3 regions of the Brasilonema sennae CENA114 genome follow, and region 1 is predicted to be linked to each of the others. Evidence: riboswitches for the same ligand, from Rfam matches in the RefSeq annotation. Region 1 holds a riboswitch; each other region holds the start of a gene.
The links. Region 1 has a riboswitch for cobalamin ahead of DP114_RS21815 (TonB-dependent receptor plug domain-containing protein). Riboswitches for the same ligand answer to the same signal wherever they lie in the genome.
Positions count from the first base shown of each region.

Region 2: linked by a shared signal. The riboswitch ahead of cobG (precorrin-3B synthase) and the one ahead of DP114_RS21815 (TonB-dependent receptor plug domain-containing protein) in region 1 are both predicted to bind cobalamin.
Region 3: linked by a shared signal. The riboswitch ahead of DP114_RS19910 (DUF1636 domain-containing protein) and the one ahead of DP114_RS21815 (TonB-dependent receptor plug domain-containing protein) in region 1 are both predicted to bind cobalamin.

Region 1 is NZ_CP030118.1:5,189,969-5,196,130, reverse strand. Features, by position in the region: gene DP114_RS21825 (MBOAT family O-acyltransferase) at 1-1,122, shown strand, start outside; gene psbA (photosystem II q(b) protein) at 1,428-2,510, shown strand; cobalamin riboswitch at 2,780-2,953, shown strand; gene DP114_RS21815 (TonB-dependent receptor plug domain-containing protein) at 2,973-5,051, shown strand; gene DP114_RS21810 ((2Fe-2S) ferredoxin domain-containing protein) at 5,213-6,094, shown strand.
Region 2 is NZ_CP030118.1:5,051,989-5,058,150, forward strand. Features, by position in the region: gene DP114_RS34465 (hypothetical protein) at 1-135, shown strand, start outside; gene DP114_RS21190 (Uma2 family endonuclease) at 191-895, opposite strand; gene DP114_RS21195 (precorrin-2 C(20)-methyltransferase) at 935-1,639, opposite strand; gene DP114_RS21200 (precorrin-8X methylmutase) at 1,636-2,265, opposite strand; gene cobG (precorrin-3B synthase) at 2,499-3,995, opposite strand; cobalamin riboswitch at 4,045-4,199, opposite strand; gene cbiE (precorrin-6y C5,15-methyltransferase (decarboxylating) subunit CbiE) at 4,260-5,465, shown strand; gene DP114_RS21215 (hypothetical protein) at 5,729-6,162, shown strand, end outside.
Region 3 is NZ_CP030118.1:4,716,085-4,722,246, reverse strand. Features, by position in the region: partial or broken gene DP114_RS35170 (DUF4346 domain-containing protein) at 75-552, opposite strand; gene metE (5-methyltetrahydropteroyltriglutamate--homocysteine S-methyltransferase) at 702-2,954, opposite strand; gene DP114_RS19910 (DUF1636 domain-containing protein) at 3,400-3,780, opposite strand; cobalamin riboswitch at 4,118-4,261, opposite strand; gene DP114_RS19905 (hypothetical protein) at 4,261-4,413, opposite strand; gene DP114_RS19900 (GNAT family N-acetyltransferase) at 4,635-5,096, shown strand; gene DP114_RS19895 (pyridoxamine 5'-phosphate oxidase family protein) at 5,276-5,782, shown strand; gene bcp (thioredoxin-dependent thiol peroxidase) at 5,878-6,162, shown strand, end outside.

The DNA.
Region 1 (6,162 bases):
AGTATTATCACTTTATCTGCTGACTCTTTTAAACTGATTACCCCTTTGGGAATTTCATTTTTTACCTTTGAGTGTATTGCATATTTAGTTGATGTCTACCGTGGCGCACCCGCTACTCAGGAGTTTCTTCAATTTGCCGCATACAAGTTTTTCTTTGCCAAACTGATTTCAGGTCCAATTACTGGTTTTCACAGCTTAGCGAATGAATTCAAAAATTTCCGCTTGCTAACTCCTGATATTGTGGCAGAGGGACTATGGCTTATTGCTAGGGGTGCAGTCAAAAAAGTGATTATAGCAGACCATTTGGGAATTTTTGTTGACTTATGTTTTGGGAACTTGCAAAGGGCGGGTAGCACAGATTTGTGGTTAGCAACTTTTGCTTACGGCTTCCAGTTGTATCTGGATTTCAGTGGTTACGTGGATATTGCCCGTGGAAGTGCTTTGCTATTTGGGGTGGTTTTACCGGAAAATTTTGACTTTCCCTACTTCAGTACGAGTATTGCTGACTTTTGGCGGCGCTGGCACATCACTCTAGGAGATTGGCTGCGTAATTACCTGTACTTTCCTTTGGGTGGTTCTCGCCAAGGATTAGATCGGACCTGCCTTAATTTAATGATTATCATGCTGATTGCAGGTATTTGGCACGGTGCAGGATTGGGTTTTGTGGTTTGGGGGGTTTTTCACGGATTAGCTTTGGCTGTTCATCGTTTCACTGATGTTATCAGCGATCGCTTTGAAGATCTGGAAAATTTCTGGCAACAACCATTGGGTACAGTTTTGGCTTGGCTACTTACGCAATTTATGGTTTTCACCTCTTGGATTTGGTTCCGCTTGCCCAACCTTGAAGATTCCTCTTTTGTATTTCAGCATCTTTGGGGTTTTTCTGCCAATGAGCAATTTGCTCAAAAGGTGTACGTTGATGCCTTAAACATAACTCAATACCAACTGGCAATTTTGCTAGTCGTTCTATATATTGCAATGGCTCTTGTCTACATTTTTAACCGAACATTGAAGTTACAGTTGATCTGGCCTCTAAAGCTTGTTTTCGTACCTTTGTGTTTCTACAGTGTTTTGTTACTCGCTCCTGAAGGCAGTTTACCTTACATATATTTTGACTTCTAAGGGAACAGGGAAAGAGTGTTTCTTTTACTTGTAGCACTGATGCACTGACCGTGGGATGCTTTGATCTGATTGTTAATAAACAGATAATTTTAGGTTTATATTTTCTTTGGTAGATAACACATTCTAAAAGTTATCGTTATGTTTCTATGAATAACTTTACTTTTGTTAAAGAAAATATAATATGTAACAAAGTATTAAATAAGCACTTCAGTTTAAGTGAATTGATCTAAATTTATAAATGACAGGTAAATCACTGACTTACCTGATAAATAAGACTCAAAAAGTTTATCGCACTTATAACAACAATGACCACAACAATACAACGTCGCGAAAGCGGTAACGTATGGGAGCGGTTCTGCCAGTGGATCACCTCCACGGAAAATCGCGTATATGTAGGTTGGTTCGGTGTACTGATGGTTCCCACCCTCCTCTCCGCTACCATCTGTTTCATCATCGCTTTTATCGCAGCACCTCCCGTTGACATCGACGGAATCCGTGAGCCAGTTGCAGGTTCCTTAATCTATGGAAACAACATCATCTCTGGTGCTGTTGTTCCTTCCTCCAACGCCATCGGCTTGCACTTCTACCCCATCTGGGAAGCAGCTTCCTTAGATGAGTGGTTGTACAACGGTGGTCCATACCAGCTCGTCGCATTCCACTTCCTTATTGGCATATTCTGCTGGTTAGGTCGTCAGTGGGAGTTATCCTACCGCTTAGGTATGCGTCCCTGGATTTGCGTAGCTTACTCTGCACCTGTTGCAGCAGCAACCTCCGTATTCCTGATTTACCCCCTCGGACAAGGTTCCTTCTCTGATGGTATGCCTCTGGGTATTGCTGGAACCTTCAACTTCATGTTGGTGTTCCAAGCAGAGCACAACATCTTGATGCACCCCTTCCACATGCTCGGCGTTGCAGGTGTCTTCGGTGGTTCACTGTTCAGTGCAATGCACGGTTCTTTGGTCACCTCCTCCTTGGTTCGTGAAACAACCGAAACCGAATCTCAGAACTACGGTTACGTCTTCGGTCAAGAAGAAGAAACCTACAACATCGTTGCTGCTCACGGCTACTTTGGTCGCTTAATCTTCCAATACGCTTCCTTTAACAACAGCCGCAGCTTGCACTTCTTCCTGGCTGCATGGCCTGTCATCGGTATCTGGTTTACCGCCCTGGGCATCAGTACAATGGCATTCAACCTCAACGGTTTCAACTTCAACCAATCGTTGATTGATTCTCAAGGTCGTGTGATTGGTTCTTGGGCAGATGTGCTCAACCGCGCTAACTTGGGTATGGAAGTAATGCACGAGCGTAACGCTCACAACTTCCCCCTCGACTTAGCTAGCACAGAAGTTGCTCCAGTAGCACTTTCTGCTCCTGCGATCAACGGCTAATTCTTAATAGCCTAAGGACGCGATGTCTCGCGTCCTCTACAAGTGAAAAGCGCCCTTCTCGAATAAGAGGGGCGCTTTTTCATTTGATTAATAGATGGGAGTCAAAAATGGATGCAGCGCATGCTCACAATTTGCAGCTCGATAATTGTGGTGACATCGAAAAAGTCAAAGCTACTGATAAATAAGGGTTTTCGCCTATCGCTGTATTTGCAATATAACAACAAGCTAAATGCAACAATTCTTATTTGCATTGATATATTGAGCATGGTAAATTACAGCAAATCCTAGGTTCTGATGGGGTTCAGCCATCAGAGGTAACGGGGAAAGTATGCCTGCGCCACGCCGTAGGCGAACGGTGAAAATCCGACACTGTCCCGCAGCTGTGATGAGACTCAAAATTTTTGTCTCTAAGTCAGAATGCCCGCCTGAGGTAAGAAACATAAAATCGTCTGCGAGGTACAGATGCTAAATATTCTTTTTAATTGCCGTTGTGCGGTAAAAGTCGTTGTGTCTAGTATGAGTGCAATGACGACTTTGATATTGTGGAACTATGCTGTGTGTGCTGGAGAAATTGCACAACCAGAAAAAATAGCACAAAGCATAAGTCCGCCAACAAATGAACAAGAACCCCCTATTGAAATTACAGTCACAGGTAAAGTGTTGAATCAGCCTGTTTTCTCTCCCTTTCGTCGAGAGGGGACAGTGAAAGATTCTACCCGTCCAGTCTACGTCATTACAGGTGAAGAAATGGAAGCGCAGGGTGCGCGAACCGTCAGAGAAGCGCTACGATTTCTCCCCGGAATCTTACCTGATGGAACAGTAGGGACAGAAGTGAACGCATTAAGCGGTCAATTTATCCGGGGTTCTAACTCCGAACAAGTATTGATTTTACTAGATGGGAGACCGATTAATAATCTTGGTGGCGGTGGTTTTGACCTTTCAGAAATCACCACAAACAACATTGAACGAGTAGAAGTTTTACCTGGAGGAGGTTCCACCCTATACGGTTCCGATGCGGTGGGTGGAGTGATTAACATTATTACTCGTCGTCCGACAGAGAAAGTGACAACACAAGCGGGAGTGACTCTGGGTGCGTACGGACTCAATGAACAGACTATCCAGAATAGCGGGAAAATAGGTGATATTTCTTGGGTTGTGGGATATAACCGCACCGAAGCAGATAACAATTATCCTTTTTCCATCCCAGAAGCCAACTTTGAAGGAACCAGGAAAAACAATGACACTCTCTACAACAACTTTAATGTTAAGTTGGAGGCGAATTTAGGAAAACGCAATACTCTTACTGTCTCAAGCCTATACTTAAACAAAAATCAAGGAGTTCCAGGAGGAGTCCCCATACCCGAACCTCAGTTTGGACAAGGTTATTTTAACTCCTTGACTGACAACAATCGCAAATACACAGACCAAGTTCTCACCGATTTAACCTGGAACTCAAAACTAGGAGGAGGAAACGATTCCCTAATCACAGCAAGAGTTTACGCCGATTTTCTCAATACTCGTTTTGAGAATCGTAGTGGGACACTTTCATCCCAGCGACGATTTGATAACGAGCAAACCTCTTACGGAATTCAAACACAACACAGTTGGAAATTTGCGAAAAATCAAACCTTAGTCTACGGTTTTGATTACCGCAACACTTCAGCACGTAACAGCACCTTCAACTATTCCACTGAACAACAAACCCTCAGCTACGACGATAGCCTTGATCAAGGAGCGCTTTTTGCCAGATATGAAATCAACTTTACTCCTAGCTTCAGTGTCAATTTAGGCTTACGCCAAGATTTTAGTTCTTTAGCAGATGGCTCTTTTACATCACCTAGTGTAGGCGCACGCTGGACAATTTCTGACTCCACTAACCTTAGAGCTAACTATATCAGGAATTTCCGCGCACCGACTCTTTTCAATTTATATGCAAGAGGTTCTACTTTCGTTGGTAATCCGAATTTGAAATCAGAAAATGGTGATAGTTATGATATAGGAATTGACCAAAAGCTATGGGATTTTGGTTTATTGCGCTTAACCTTTTTCAGCAATACAATATCAGATTTAATTGCCTATAACTTTGCTGTTCCCGTAGCCACATATGAGAACATTGGCTTAGTTCGCACTACGGGAATTGAAGCTGCTTTGAATGTACAACTGGCGAAAAATGTCTATGCCTTTGCCAATGATACACTCAATGATCCACGCATTAAAGAGAGCGTCAACTCTGCCGAAAAAGACAAAGAATTAAGATTTGCAGGTGCAGATAGTTTAAATTTGGGAATTTCTTATGAAACACCTCAAGGCTTATATGCAGGAATACTCATGCACTCCCTCGGTTCATATCCTACCAACAATACCAACACAGAATCTTTGTCCGGGTATACGACTTTTGATTTCAAAACACGAATTCCGCTGAGTGATAACTTGGTACTGACTGGTAGTGTAGACAATATCTTGAATCAGAGATACCAGTTATTTCCAGGCTTTCCCGATGCAGGGAGAGTTTTTCAAGTAGGTTTAAATGCCACATTTTAGATGGTAGTAAAATACTAATTAGTAGTGAATCATTCCTCTGTTTTCTTCTTCTCTGTGCTCTCTGCGTCTCTGCGGTTCAATAAAGCTATTTTTCACAAATCAGATAGGATTGCTATAACCATCAACAATCACCAACCAACAATTTTCAATCCAAAACCACTATGAGTCAATTTCATCCTTGGGTAACACCATTAAACCGTGTCATCAAAGAACCTTCCCTAACAGGAGGATACATTGAACATGAAGATTTCGATTGCAATTGTGACGTTTTATCATCACTACTTTACACCTTATTTCAGCAAAATTGGCATCAAGTAGGAGTAGGACACATTGTACAAGGTGGTGTGTTGGAACTAGAATTTCCTGCAGCACCCAAAATTTGTATTCTTTATGATGGATATCTGACAGTCGTCACAGAAAGTTGGCATCTTCACTTATGTATTGAAGCAAATTTAGGTGGTCCCCATTGTAAAACACCATTAGAATTAAGGAAACAACGTCAAGTCAGTCGTGCTGCTTTTTATCGACGGTTTAATGCAGAAGGAATCCCCAGAAGTTGGGGAATTGATTTCTGGAATGGTGCAAGTGAAAATTTGATGACTATCTTCTTGCCTAATCCTTATGTCGAGGGAGAAAACTTATTACCGGAAGGTAAACCGAACTTAACAAAATTAGAGCTTTACCATGAACTACGGGATATTTATGTGTTGGGTAAAAAGCCGATACCGTTTGATAAAAATCCCCTAAAACATGCTTACATATCTGTTTGTACTTCTAGCCGTTGTCTCCCTTCCCAAAATTGGAAACCTACTTTTAATGAGCTAAAAGCAGCAGTTGAAAAAACAGGTTTGGATGTGGAAGTCAGAACTTCTGGCTGTCTGGAAGTTTGCAAACTTGGTCCAGTTGTGTTTTATTCAGAGGATAGGACTTGGTATACTCGCGTCAAACCAGAGGTGGTTGAAACTATTGTTAATCAACATCTGGTTGAAGGTAAGAAAGTGACTGTACATTGCTATCCTCCAGAGTCTGTTGAAAAAAAGTAACCGCACATGCACGATTTTTGGAGGCGGATAAGTTATTGGTGTATCTTTGTGGTTATTTCTGGAAAACT
Region 2 (6,162 bases), 140 kb from region 1:
GGATACGAACGTAAGCCACCGTATACAGTCAGACCCAAAGGTCATTTTAGTGAAAAACCAATGACCGAAAAACCAATGACCGAAAAACCAATGTTCGAAAAACCAAAGCCGAAACCAAAACCACAACAACAGTAGTAAAAAAGAAACTCCCTCGTATACCAAGGGAGTTTCTGCATCTGCGTGACTACACTCAAGAATTGCTCCCAGCTTGAAAAATCTGTTGGGCAGTTAAGCTAAGTTCTGGAAATGTTGGGGATTGAATGCGTTCATCTCCCCTAAACTGAGTAACTTGGTATTCACCTTCCACCAAATAGTAAATAGAAATAGTAGGTTGTTTGGGGTTACCGATGAACTTATGAGCGCCAAGAGCAAGATAATCTATAATCCAATATTCAGGAATTCCAATTCCTTCATACTCACCATATTTTTTGTAGTAATCATCTCGCCAATTAGTACTCACCCTTACGGGTTCGTCAGTTGCTACCCTTCGGGAAGCCGCCCTCCGGGCGTCTACAACGCGGGGAACCCGCGCAACGCACTGACTCACTACCTCAACCACCAGAGGAATTGATGCACCTTGAGTTACAGTAGATTCCTTTTTCCAAAGTGGTTCCGTTGCCAAATTAGGGCGATTTAGTATCAACACATCTGGCGAGTAACCTGATTCACTTTCAGGTGTTTTAACTAGTGCTGTTTTAGGTATGGAATAGGGAAGCTTTAATCGTTTAATTTCCACTGCTATTTCTAGCGTTAAAAAACCTGTGATGTCTTCATGATCTCCCAATGGTTGCGGCATTTCAACGATTACCCCATCATGCAGTTCATAGCGTCTTCCATCTGGTTTCCACTCCACAAATTCTTGAAATGTCACTAGTTTGCGTAGGGTTTGAGTCATCTATTTTCCTCCTTTTGTTGTTGCTGCTTTCTACCTCACTTATAAATGACTCTTACTCGGCACTAAAATCATCGAAAAATAAGGCACTTGGGATGGATCCATATCATCCAAAGAAACAACTCGCTGGTTTGCCATCGTCCCTCGTTCAATGTAACGCGCCCGTGATGCCAGTCCTAATTTATGCAACACATCACGAACTTTTGTAAAATGCCGTCGCAGTTTGATAATGACAGCAGCATCAGCATTTAACAATTGTGCTTCCAAAACTTCGGCTGGTAGAGGAGCTGGTAGTACGCTGAAAACATCGTTACGATAACTCAGGGGGACTGCTAGTGCTGAAGCACACCCCATTGGTGAAGAAACTCCTGGCACGACTTCTGTTTCAAAATGGTCAGACAGTCGTGTGAATACGTACATAAAAGAGCCGTAAAACAACGGATCGCCCTCGCACAGTACCACCACATCCCGTCCAGCAGCAAGATGTTCTTGTATAGGAATGACAACCTCGTCATAAATAGGTTGTGCAGCATACGGATCAAGAGCGCGGGGAAGATGATACTGTACCTCGATTTGATTGCCAGGAAGATATTCAGCTACGATACCTCTAGCTATACTTTCCTTATCATCTGCAGATTGATAGGCGACTACTGGGCAAGAACGTAATAGCCGCAGTGCTTTTAATGTTATAAGTTCTGGATCACCAGGACCAACACCAACTCCATAAAGACGACCTTTGTTCATCATTCTTCCTCCGTTGCTAAGGCGTTAACTGCGGCGGCGGCGATCGCACTCCCACCCCGCCGACCATGTAATGTCATAAATGGCACACCACGACTATCTGCAGCCAGTGCTGCTTTCGATTCTGCCGCACCCACAAACCCAACAGGAAAACCCAGAATGAGAGCTGGTTTTGGTGCCCCAGCGCTCAACATTTCTAGTAACCGAAACAAAACAGTCGGTGCGTTGCCAATTGTAACCACAGCCCCTTCTAACACTGGTAGCCACAATTCCAAAGCAGCTGCAGAACGGGTGGTTCCCAGTTTTTGAGCAAGTTCTGGCACATCGGGATGATTGAGGGTGCAAATCACTGAATTGTCTGCTGGTAGTCGTCGCCGCGTAATACCTTCTGCTACCATCCGACAATCACACAAAATCGGTGCCCCTGCTGCTAAAGCTGTACGCCCAGATTCTACAGCTGTTGGTGAAGCTGCTAAGTCATAAACAATATCTGTCATCCCACAAGCATGAATCAGACGCACGGCAACATTTGCGACATCGGGAGCAAGTACAGACAGATTTGCCTCAGAACGAATCATGGCAAAGGATTTATGATATATTTTGTTACCGTCTTTTATGTAGTCAATAGTCATTTGTTAGTTGTTACTCTTATCCCATCCAAAAAAGACTTATTTAACGAACCGCCAAGACGAGCGACTGCGTTGCGGAGCCAGTACTGCAGGAGGGTTTCCCGACCTAGGTATCTGGCGTTGGGGTTCCCCCCGTTGTAGCACCTGGCGTGCCAAGAACCCCAAGAAAAAGATAGGTAATTTTGTAGGGGAAGGCGGTAGTTGTTAGTTGTTTGTTTATTAACCACTAACTACTCTTATTTATCAAACAACCGTTGCAAGTCTGCAATTACATATTGGTTGACAAATTCACCAAATGATGTATTGGAAGCATCACGTTCTGCCATATATATTTGCAACATTCGCTCTAGCAGTGAAGGTAATTCTGTAAAGGACACCCAACCGTAAAGTTCTCGTCCAAATTTTTCGTGACTATCACCATCACCTACGCAGACTTTATAACCTTCCACCACTTCCCCTTTATCTTCAATATTGAAACCAACAAGAGCAATATCGCTCCTGCTATGCTGAGCACAGGATTTTTCGCAACCTGTGAAGTGAATGTTGATTGGTTGGTCAAGAATAACGCGATCATCCAAGTATTGCGCTAATGCTAGGGCATGATTTTTGGTATCTGTTGCTGAAGACGCACATCCGGTGTTACCAGCGCAAGCAACTAGGGCACTGCGAATATTAGTTGCAGACCAATGCAATCCTAAGTTTTCAATTTTACTTTGTATCTTGGGAATCCACTGTTGAGGAATATCTGATATCAAAAGATTTTGCCAAGGTGTCAGCCTAAGTGTAGCATTAGCATAGGTTTCAGCTATATCCGCTAACCCACGTATTTGTAAAGTATTTAATCTACCAACTGGTACGACAACACCAATGTAGGACAATCCTTTGTGTCGTTGGGGATGGACACCTATGTGTTGGTATTTAGAATAGACATTGCATCCAATATCTCTATATTCCTCCTTAATTTGTGTATGACTGCTTTTCACAGAAAAACGCCGTAGTGGATAGGGAAGATGACGTTCAACTTTTTGAAGAAATCTTTCTATACCTAAGTTGTTCAAAATCTCCCAAAAACGTGGCTGACGTGACTTGCGATGAGGAATTGTGTTTCCAATCTCTAGTGTGAGATGCTGCAAATAGACTTGTGCCAATGCACCTACAACCTCAACACACTCTTCTGGTTTTAGCAGGATGTCTGTATCAATAAATGGTTCAAACAGCGATGTACCCAAGTTCAGTTTGAGCCGGAAGTAAACGTTATTATCAACCATAACCGCAGTCAGGGCGATATCGTTTGATCGTTCGCCAATCGACACAGAACCACCGCCATCAAAAGCAACGCTGAATTTAGGTGAAAGTGGCGCTAGCTCTGGGTGAGTGGTAATGTAGTGATCTAATTTGCTGATGAGAGGTCGAGTATCAATTAATTCGTATAAGTCGATGCCAGACGTGGGACTACCCATGATATTGCGGAGATGATCAACCTCTGGAACGGCTGAAGCTATACCAATATCTTGTAGGACTCTTAAAAATTTAGCCGGAATCTCTGTACGGATTGCACGGATTTGGAGGTTGGCACGATTGGTAATATTAGTGTAACCAGTTCCCAACTCGTCAGCTAAGTCAGCGATGACACGAAACTGCTGACTAGTCAGTATTCCTCCAGGTACACGGATGCGAGATAAAATACCATCTCGCGCGGACGTTTGATAAAAAAGACCAGGACAACCAGACACGCCTACAACTCCTTCCCCGTGCGACGCAGAGAGCAGATAACAACTGTGTGTACAAGACACCCTTGGAGTCAGCATTCTGACTAACCGAATTTGTTGGTTGTTAGGTGTTTTATCAACTACTAAGCACTAGCAAAATCGGATTACAGCTGCGGCACAGTACCGGAATTTCACCGGACTTTCCCGACTCCAAGTGTGTAGTTTAGCATGAGATAATAGCCATACTTCTTTTTGCCAAATCTTCTTGATTCTTCCATTAGTCGCCAGATGCAGAAATGGTTATCGGTAGTGGGTATTGGTGAGGATGGGCTATCGGGATTGAGTGCGATTGCCTATTCTCTCCTTGAACATGCACAAGTGATAGTCGGGGGAAAACGCCATCTCGCCATGTTACCACCAGACGATTCACGAGAAAAACTCATTTGGACTTCCCCCATCAGTCATTCTATAGAAGAAATTCTCCGTCGCCGGGGTCAATCTGTATGCGTTTTGGCAAGTGGCGATCCCATGTGCTTTGGTATCGGTGTCACTCTCTCCCGCCAGATTCCTATTTCTGAGATGACTATCATCCCCGCCCCTTCATCCTTCAGCCTTGCTTGTGCCAGACTAGGATGGTCACTCACCGAAGTAGAGACATTAAGCTTAAACGCTCGTCCTCCTGCTCTCATCCAAGCGGCTATCTACCCAGGAGCACGTCTTCTGATTTTAAGCGAAGGCAAGGAAACCCCAGCAATTGTCGCTGAAATCTTGACAAAACGTGGTTTTAGTGATAGCAAAATTACCGTCCTAGAACATATGGGCGGTTCTCAGGAGAGAATTATCGCAGGCACAGCCGCTTCATGGACGACAACAGAACTAGCTGATTTGAATACGATCGCTGTAGAGTGTATTGCTGATGCTGGAGTTATACCCTTACCTCGGTTAGCAGGACTACCAGATGATGCGTATCATCATGATGGACAGTTGACTAAGCGCGAAGTGCGAGCAATAACACTTTCTGCTTTAGCTCCCACACCGGGACAGTTGTTGTGGGATGTGGGTGCGGGGTGTGGTTCGATTGGTATTGAGTGGATGCGGAGTCATTCTCGGTGTCGGGCGATCGCCATTGAACAAAATTCCACCCGACTACAATATATTGCTGACAACGCCGCCGCCCTTGGTACACCTTATTTACAAATTGTTGCGGGTAAAGCTCCCGCTGCATTGAATGATTTGCCCCAACCCGACGCTATCTTTATTGGCGGTGGTGCAACAACAGAAGGTTTATTCGAGGTGTGTTGGGAAGCTTTGCGTCCGGGAGGGCGTTTTGTTGCTAATGCTGTGACGATTGAAAGTGAGCAGAAGTTGTTGCAATGGCACAATCAGGTAGGCGGGGAGTTGATTCGTGTTGCTGTTCAACGGGCTGCACCTATTGGCGGGTTTTTGGGGTGGAAGCCGATGGTGCCGGTGACGCAGTGGGTGGTGAGGAAGTAGTTGGAAGCGAGTATCTTTTCGAGTTATTTGTCAGGTGGACAGGGCTTGATGTATAAAATTACAGTATATTTGCTCCACAAATATACTGTAATTTTCACTCTATATTTCCTGAAGAGGGATCTGTTGATCTGTAGCCAAGGGATGCTTTAAACTTCGGCTGTGTCTCATATGTGACCTGCCACTGATAAGCTTTGCCGTAAGACCACTTTGTTTGTCATATTACTAAAGTAGATATCTGAGGATGTACATAAACATTAAAGCCAATGCTATATCAGATAATAGTCAAAGTTGAGTCTGAAGCAATTTACCACCAACCATATAAATTAGAGATTGATAACTTTATCCTCGGAGTAATGCTCAGTCCAGATAAGGTGGTAGAGGAGCTAAGCATTGCTCTAAGGGTAAAGAATTATCAGGATTTTTTACCCCAAGTTAGTTCAGATATAGAAAGCCAGATTACTCGGATAGATATGCGAGATTCGCCGCTGTGTTTTTTACTCGTTGATCTCGCGCAACATATTGAAGCTCTTGGTAGCTTTTGGTTTGGAATTAAAAAGATCTATTGGGAGAGTCCAAAAAGAGCTTGGATAGCTGAATCATTTGAGGAGCAGGAGGCTCTTGAATTTTCAACGCATGATTTTCAGCAAGAGTCTCATGAAAATAAATGCTACAGAGAAATGTCTCCAGGAATGCTAGC
Region 3 (6,162 bases), 470 kb from region 1:
AGAAAGATTATCGGTGTTGTCGCAAAAGCGATCGGCAACCCATCAACCGCACCGTTAAATCATCACAAGCCTATTTAATCTTGTACATAGTCTTGTCCAGTCACCAATGCCAATTCTGCTCGCATAAACTCACGTCCTAAGTAAGCCGCATGATCCAATCGCCTGACTGGGCAGGGTTTTGTTGACTCAAATAGTTGAATACAAATTTCTTTGGCAGTTCTTCCTGTAAACAGGGTAGTTGCTTGTCTTTGCACTTTGACAGTTGCAGGAATGGGCTTTCCGGTTTCTGGATCGATCGCTAATCCTTGCTCATTAATTTCATTGGTAAAATGTTTCGCGCAGATTACAGCGATTTTCATCTATTTGAACCACTATTTTTTATAGGGGTACAAGGCATTGCGCCCCGGAGAGTGTGGTTTATTTACCCGAAAACTGCTGTAAGCCTGCTCCCGGATCTAAATAGATGATAAAGTAACCTGCTGGATCGAGTTCTAAAAATCGCTTGGATAGTTTGTCGTCAATTGCTGTAATTGTTTCTACTGTTGTGATCATCATTTTTTAACTCCAAAACAAAAAGCACCGCACAAATGCGGAGAACGCACAGAATAGTGTAGATAATGAGGCTTTATTGTTAGGTTCCACAATAAGCCTCTTGCAAAAGTCTTAAAGCACTCTTGGACCTTAGTCTGAGGCTATTACTGCTATCTCGGAGTTGCGTTAACTTCCTCCCGCAAGACTTTGGCGGCTTCTACCATGTTTTTCATTGAGGGAATCACCTCTTCCCAACGCCGAGTTTTCAAACCGCAATCTGGGTTCACCCAAATTTGTTTTACGGGTAAATTAGCAACTCCAGTCCGCAATTGCTCTAAAATCTGTTCAGTTGTTGGGACTACGGGACTATGGATGTCATAAACTCCATTACCAACTTGATGTGAGTAGCCACCTGATGTTATTTCTCGCAAAGTTTGATTATTGCTGCGACTATTTTCAATCGAAATAACATCAGCATCTAACCGTTCAATATCCTTGATAATGTCACCAAATTCGCAGTAGCACATGTGGGTATGAATTTGAGTTTGGGGTTGGGCTACTGCTGTCGCCAAACGAAATGCATCCACAGCCCAAGAAAGATATTCACTCCACCGTTGAGGCTTTAGAGGTAAACCTTCACGTAGCGCTGGTTCATCTACTTGAATGACTTTTGCACGAGCAGCTTCCAAATCCGCTACCTCATCCCGCAACGCCAAAGCAATTTGAAAAGCTTGTTCTTGACGAGAAATATCCGTCCTGGTGTAAGACCAATTTAAGATAGTTACAGGACCTGTCAACATCCCTTTGACAGGTTTTTCAGTCAATGATTGAGCTACTTTAAACTCACGCACTGTCATAGGCGCAGTACGAATCACATCACCGTAAATAATTGGTGGACGAACATAACGGCTACCGTAACTTTGCACCCAACCATTTTCAGTGAAAGCGAAGCCTGATAACTGCTGTCCAAAAAATTCCACCATGTCGGTGCGTTCAAATTCACCATGAACTAGAACATCTAACCCTAATTCCTCCTGTAGTTTAATACTCTTGGCAATTTCAACATCAATTGCAGCTTGGTACGCTTCCTGACTCAACTCGCCCCGTTTGTAGCGCACCCGGAGTTGACGTACTTCAGAAGTTTGGGGAAAGGAACCAATTGTGGTTGTCGGGAACAGAGGAAGAGGAATTTGGGAATCAAGACGCAATCCATAGGATAAGGAGCGCTGAAAATCATCAATCTTCAGAGTTTTTCTTCTTTCTTGAATTGAGTGATTTACTGGACTAAACTGCTCGAATTGACTCCAGCTTGACTCAAGAAATTCTTGCTCTGTTTTGGTATTGTCTCCTATGATTGTTCGAGCCAATAACACCACTTCTTGAAGTTTCTGTTCTGCAAAACTTAAAACATTTCTTAATGCTGATGGCAGTTGTTTTTCTCCTTTAGCATCGTAGGGAACAAACTGCAAAGAAGCTGATGGCTGAATATCTAGAGACTTTACATGTAAATTGTCTACAATCTCTTGCAATACGGAGAGAACTTGTTCTGGACGAATTTGCCAAATGTTTCTGGCATCTATAATTCCTAATCCCAGTCGCTTATCTTCAGGGAAACCGTAAGTTTTGATTAACTCTAAGTTTCGTCCGCGAGTGAAGTCCAAACTAATTGCGCTGACTGGTAATTCTATGACCCAAGGATAGGTTTCCCCTAAGTCATCAAAGTAAGTAACTAGGTGTAGGGGTAGTTCTACAGACTCAAGTGAGTTATAAACTGTTTGAAAGTGTTTTTTCCAGGAATTGGCATCACCCAAAACTAAGGCAGGTTCGTGCATTTGCACTTCGTCTACTCCCAGATTTTTCAGTTCTGTAAGTAGGTTGATGTAAAGTGGTATTAGCTTTGATACCGCCTCGTCAATATTTGATTCTAGTTTGCTTAAGCGCAGGAGTGTACAGGGACTAAGTATAATGGGGATTGCCCTTTTACCTAATATCTTTTGGGCGCGCTGCACTGTTTGTAAAAAGTCGCTGAAATCTGCTGACAGGATTTCTGAGGCGATTTCAGGGACAAGATAGTGATAGTTAGTATCGAACCACTTTGTCATTTCAAGAGCGGGAATTCCTTCTTTCCCTCGTGCCATTGCAAAGTAGCGTTCTAAGCCGGAAAACTGTTGGAAGGGTTCGGGAATTAAACCAAAACGAAACGCCCAGTCAAGTACATGATCGTAGAGTGTGGTATCTCCAATCCCAATTTTTTCAATTCCTGCATCTAACTGGGTTTTCCAGTTAGCTTCTTCAACTTCTGTTACTGTTTGTAACAACGATTCTGCTGCTATCTTTCCACTCCAAAAGGCTTCTAGTGATTTCTTGACTTCCCTATTTTTACCAATACGGGGATAGCCTAATGTTGCACTTTTAATCTGCATAAGTTTATCTTATTAATGAAAACTAATGATTTGGGTACTACAGCGCCGCTACAGTAGTCAAAAAGGAGGCAAAAAACCCGGTTTCTCTCTGTCGAAAAACTTGAGATCTCGTATACTCAACTCAAATAAACCGGGTTTTTGGGATTAATGTACCGGCGCTCTAGGGATTGGGAACTGAGAACTTTTAGTCATACCGAAATCCGCTTTTCTAACCCCCTTTTAACCCAGGCGATTAGAAATCGCGCGCCAGGTGCTAACTCCTGCGGAGACGCTGCGCGTTCGCGTAGCGTGCGCCTTGCGCTTACAAGTCGGCAAAGCTGCCCAACGCACTGGCTTGACTACACAAACAAAGTCCGCCTACGCGGACTAAATAACAAAGGGGGTATTAGATCCGGATTTGGTATCAGTCCTCAATGAACAACAAGTTAGGTTTAATTTCGCCCACTTAATTAAGTGGTGGAATCTTTGCCAAAATCCCCTTTTTCAGTGCTTGGGGTCGTTCTGACCAAGGCAGTGAACCATCGGGTTTAGCGTAGTATTGACTGGCACATTGCAGAATGGCTTCGGCGCTACTGTCAACTGGCAAATCGCCAAACAAATAGGTTAATTTATCTTGGGCAGCAAAGGCAATGACACAAGAGCGATTACAAGCACTCATGCATTCAACTCCCTGAATTGGGAAATTATTTCGCAATTCCCAGTTTTGCGCAAGTTCCTGAAGCTGCTGTAGTAGTTGTTGACCACCACTTTCACCAACTCGCTTGCCGTCTTGCCAGGTGCTAGCACAAGTCGTGCAAACAAATAAAGTATGTTGTTTGTTGCTCATTGATTTTGAAGTGTATGGGAGGAAGTTCAAACCGCAAATCTCACACAGTGTTGCCAACACCAAAGTCCAGCCCTGCTGACTGTGTGAAAACTATTGCAAAAAATTCTTAACTATCAAGAACAACTCTAAACATTTACACCTAGAAAAAACTAGTACGAATGAGAGCTATACCTAGAGTCGTAATTTTTACCGTCAACTAATCGTATATCCGTGCCTATTGTAGCAAGACATCATCTTGAATGCATCTGTGCCACTATGAGAACGTGAAGCTGGCAAATTGTATAAATTTGTAAAAACATTCATGGGATTGTTCATCTGTACCTCGCAGACGTGCAGAACTAACAAGTTAACTTCGGCGGGCATCCTGGCTGAGAGATACTTATCTCCTTTACAGTTGCGGGACAGCGCCGGATTTACACCGGACTTTCCCCCTTACCTCTAATGGCTGACCCCCATTAGAACCGACTTTATAACAATACCTTACCATACTTCTATCCCACAAATGTCGTCAATCACAATCTTGGGAAAGTCATCGTTTTTCCACGAGTCCTGCGTGGTTTTTTGACCAAATTTGACTTTTGCAAGAGGCTGATTGTGAGCGATCGCGCCTTGCGCGGCTCCCTGCTGGAGCATCGCCTTCCTTATAATTGCTTTGTTTTGCAACTGATCTGTCACGCCAAAACAAGTGGATACAGTTGAAACATAGCGCTTCTCGGTTGCGTGCAATACACAACTGTAGAGACGTTACATTTACGTGCTCTACATTATTCGTAGTGGTGTATGTGATTCAAATGAGAACCGCTATATAAGCCAGTGGATAAATTCCTTAAGCGTGACATTAATCAAGAAAAACTATGAAACAGAACAATGTGTCCTTGCCAACTGAGTGTACGCTTCGCAGTGCAACATCTGAGGATATCTGGTCTATTCGGTTGTTGGTACTGCGCGCAAAACTTGACCCTACCCAAATACGATGGCAGCAATTCTGGGTAATAGAATGTAACAAGCAATTAATCGCTTGCGGACAATTACGCAACTTCTCTGGTGCCCAAGAACTCGGTAGTTTGGTTGTCTTACCAGCTTGGAGAAGTCGAGGTTTGGGGAGTTTTCTGACACAGCATTTGATTACCCAGGCGACTCAACCACTTTATTTAGAGTGTCTGGGTGAGAAACTGGCGCAGTTTTACAGTCGCTTTGGTTTTGTGGCAATTTCCTTTGAGGAGTTACCACCATCTCTCAAACGCAAGTTTGGATTATCTCAATTAGCAAAGAAGTTGATAAAAGTTCCTGTTGTGTTTATGAAGTATCAAGAATAGCTTTTTTTATTTATTTACCTCCATTTACGTACCTCTTCTGGCGGCTAAACTCCACCTTTGGACTCAAGTCACTGTTGTATGCAAGCGCTAACACTATAAGAGAGCTTTAGTGTGCCTAGAATTGACTTGCAGTAAAGTGCTCATATTCAAACTAGATAGTACAGACAAGAGTAGAAAAAATGACAGATTCCGAAAACCGTAACGAACAAATTAAGAAGCTACGTGAACTGATCAAAGATATTGACATTGGGATGCTGACTACAGTAGATGAAGACGGGACTTTGCGCAGTCGTCCGATGTCAATTAACTCAGAGGTCGAACCTGATGGCGATCTTTGGTTCTTTACCTACGCCAGTTCTCATAAGGTAAGAGAAATTGAGCAGCAAGAGCGAGTCAACGTCAGTTTTTCTGATCCACAAAAGCAGAGCTACGTTTCAGTGTCGGGTTCAGCTCAATTGGTACGCGATCGCGACAAACTACAGCAGCTGTGGAAACCACAACTAAAAGCTTGGTTTCCCAAGGAACTAGATGAACCTGATATTGCTTTGCTCAAAGTTAGTGTAGAAAAGGCTGAGTATTGGGATGCTCCTTCGAGTTTTGTCGCGCACACAATTGCACTGGTGAAGGCGATGACAACAGGAGAAAAACCCAATGTTGGCGAAAATGAAAAAGTTACTTTGAAATAATCAAAAAGTAAGATAATCGCAACACAAAAACTCGGGTTCTTTGAGAAACCGAGTTTCTAGTATTCTGTTAAAGATATTATCTAGATAATTGTATGGTGAACAACATACCTCAACAGGGGCAAAAACCTCCTGATTTCTCTGCGATAGATCAAGACGGTAACCAACTTAGTCTAGGTGATTTCTCTGGTCAATGGGTGGTCCTTTATTTCTACCCCAAAGATGACACTCCTGGTTGTACCACTGAAGCTAAAGATTTTAGCGAGTTATCTCAAGACTTTAGTAAATTAGGAGCGAAAATCTTGGGTGTCAGTCCAGATTCACAAAAATCTCATTGCAAATTTATTAATAAGCATAACTTATCAATAACTTTGTTAAGTGAT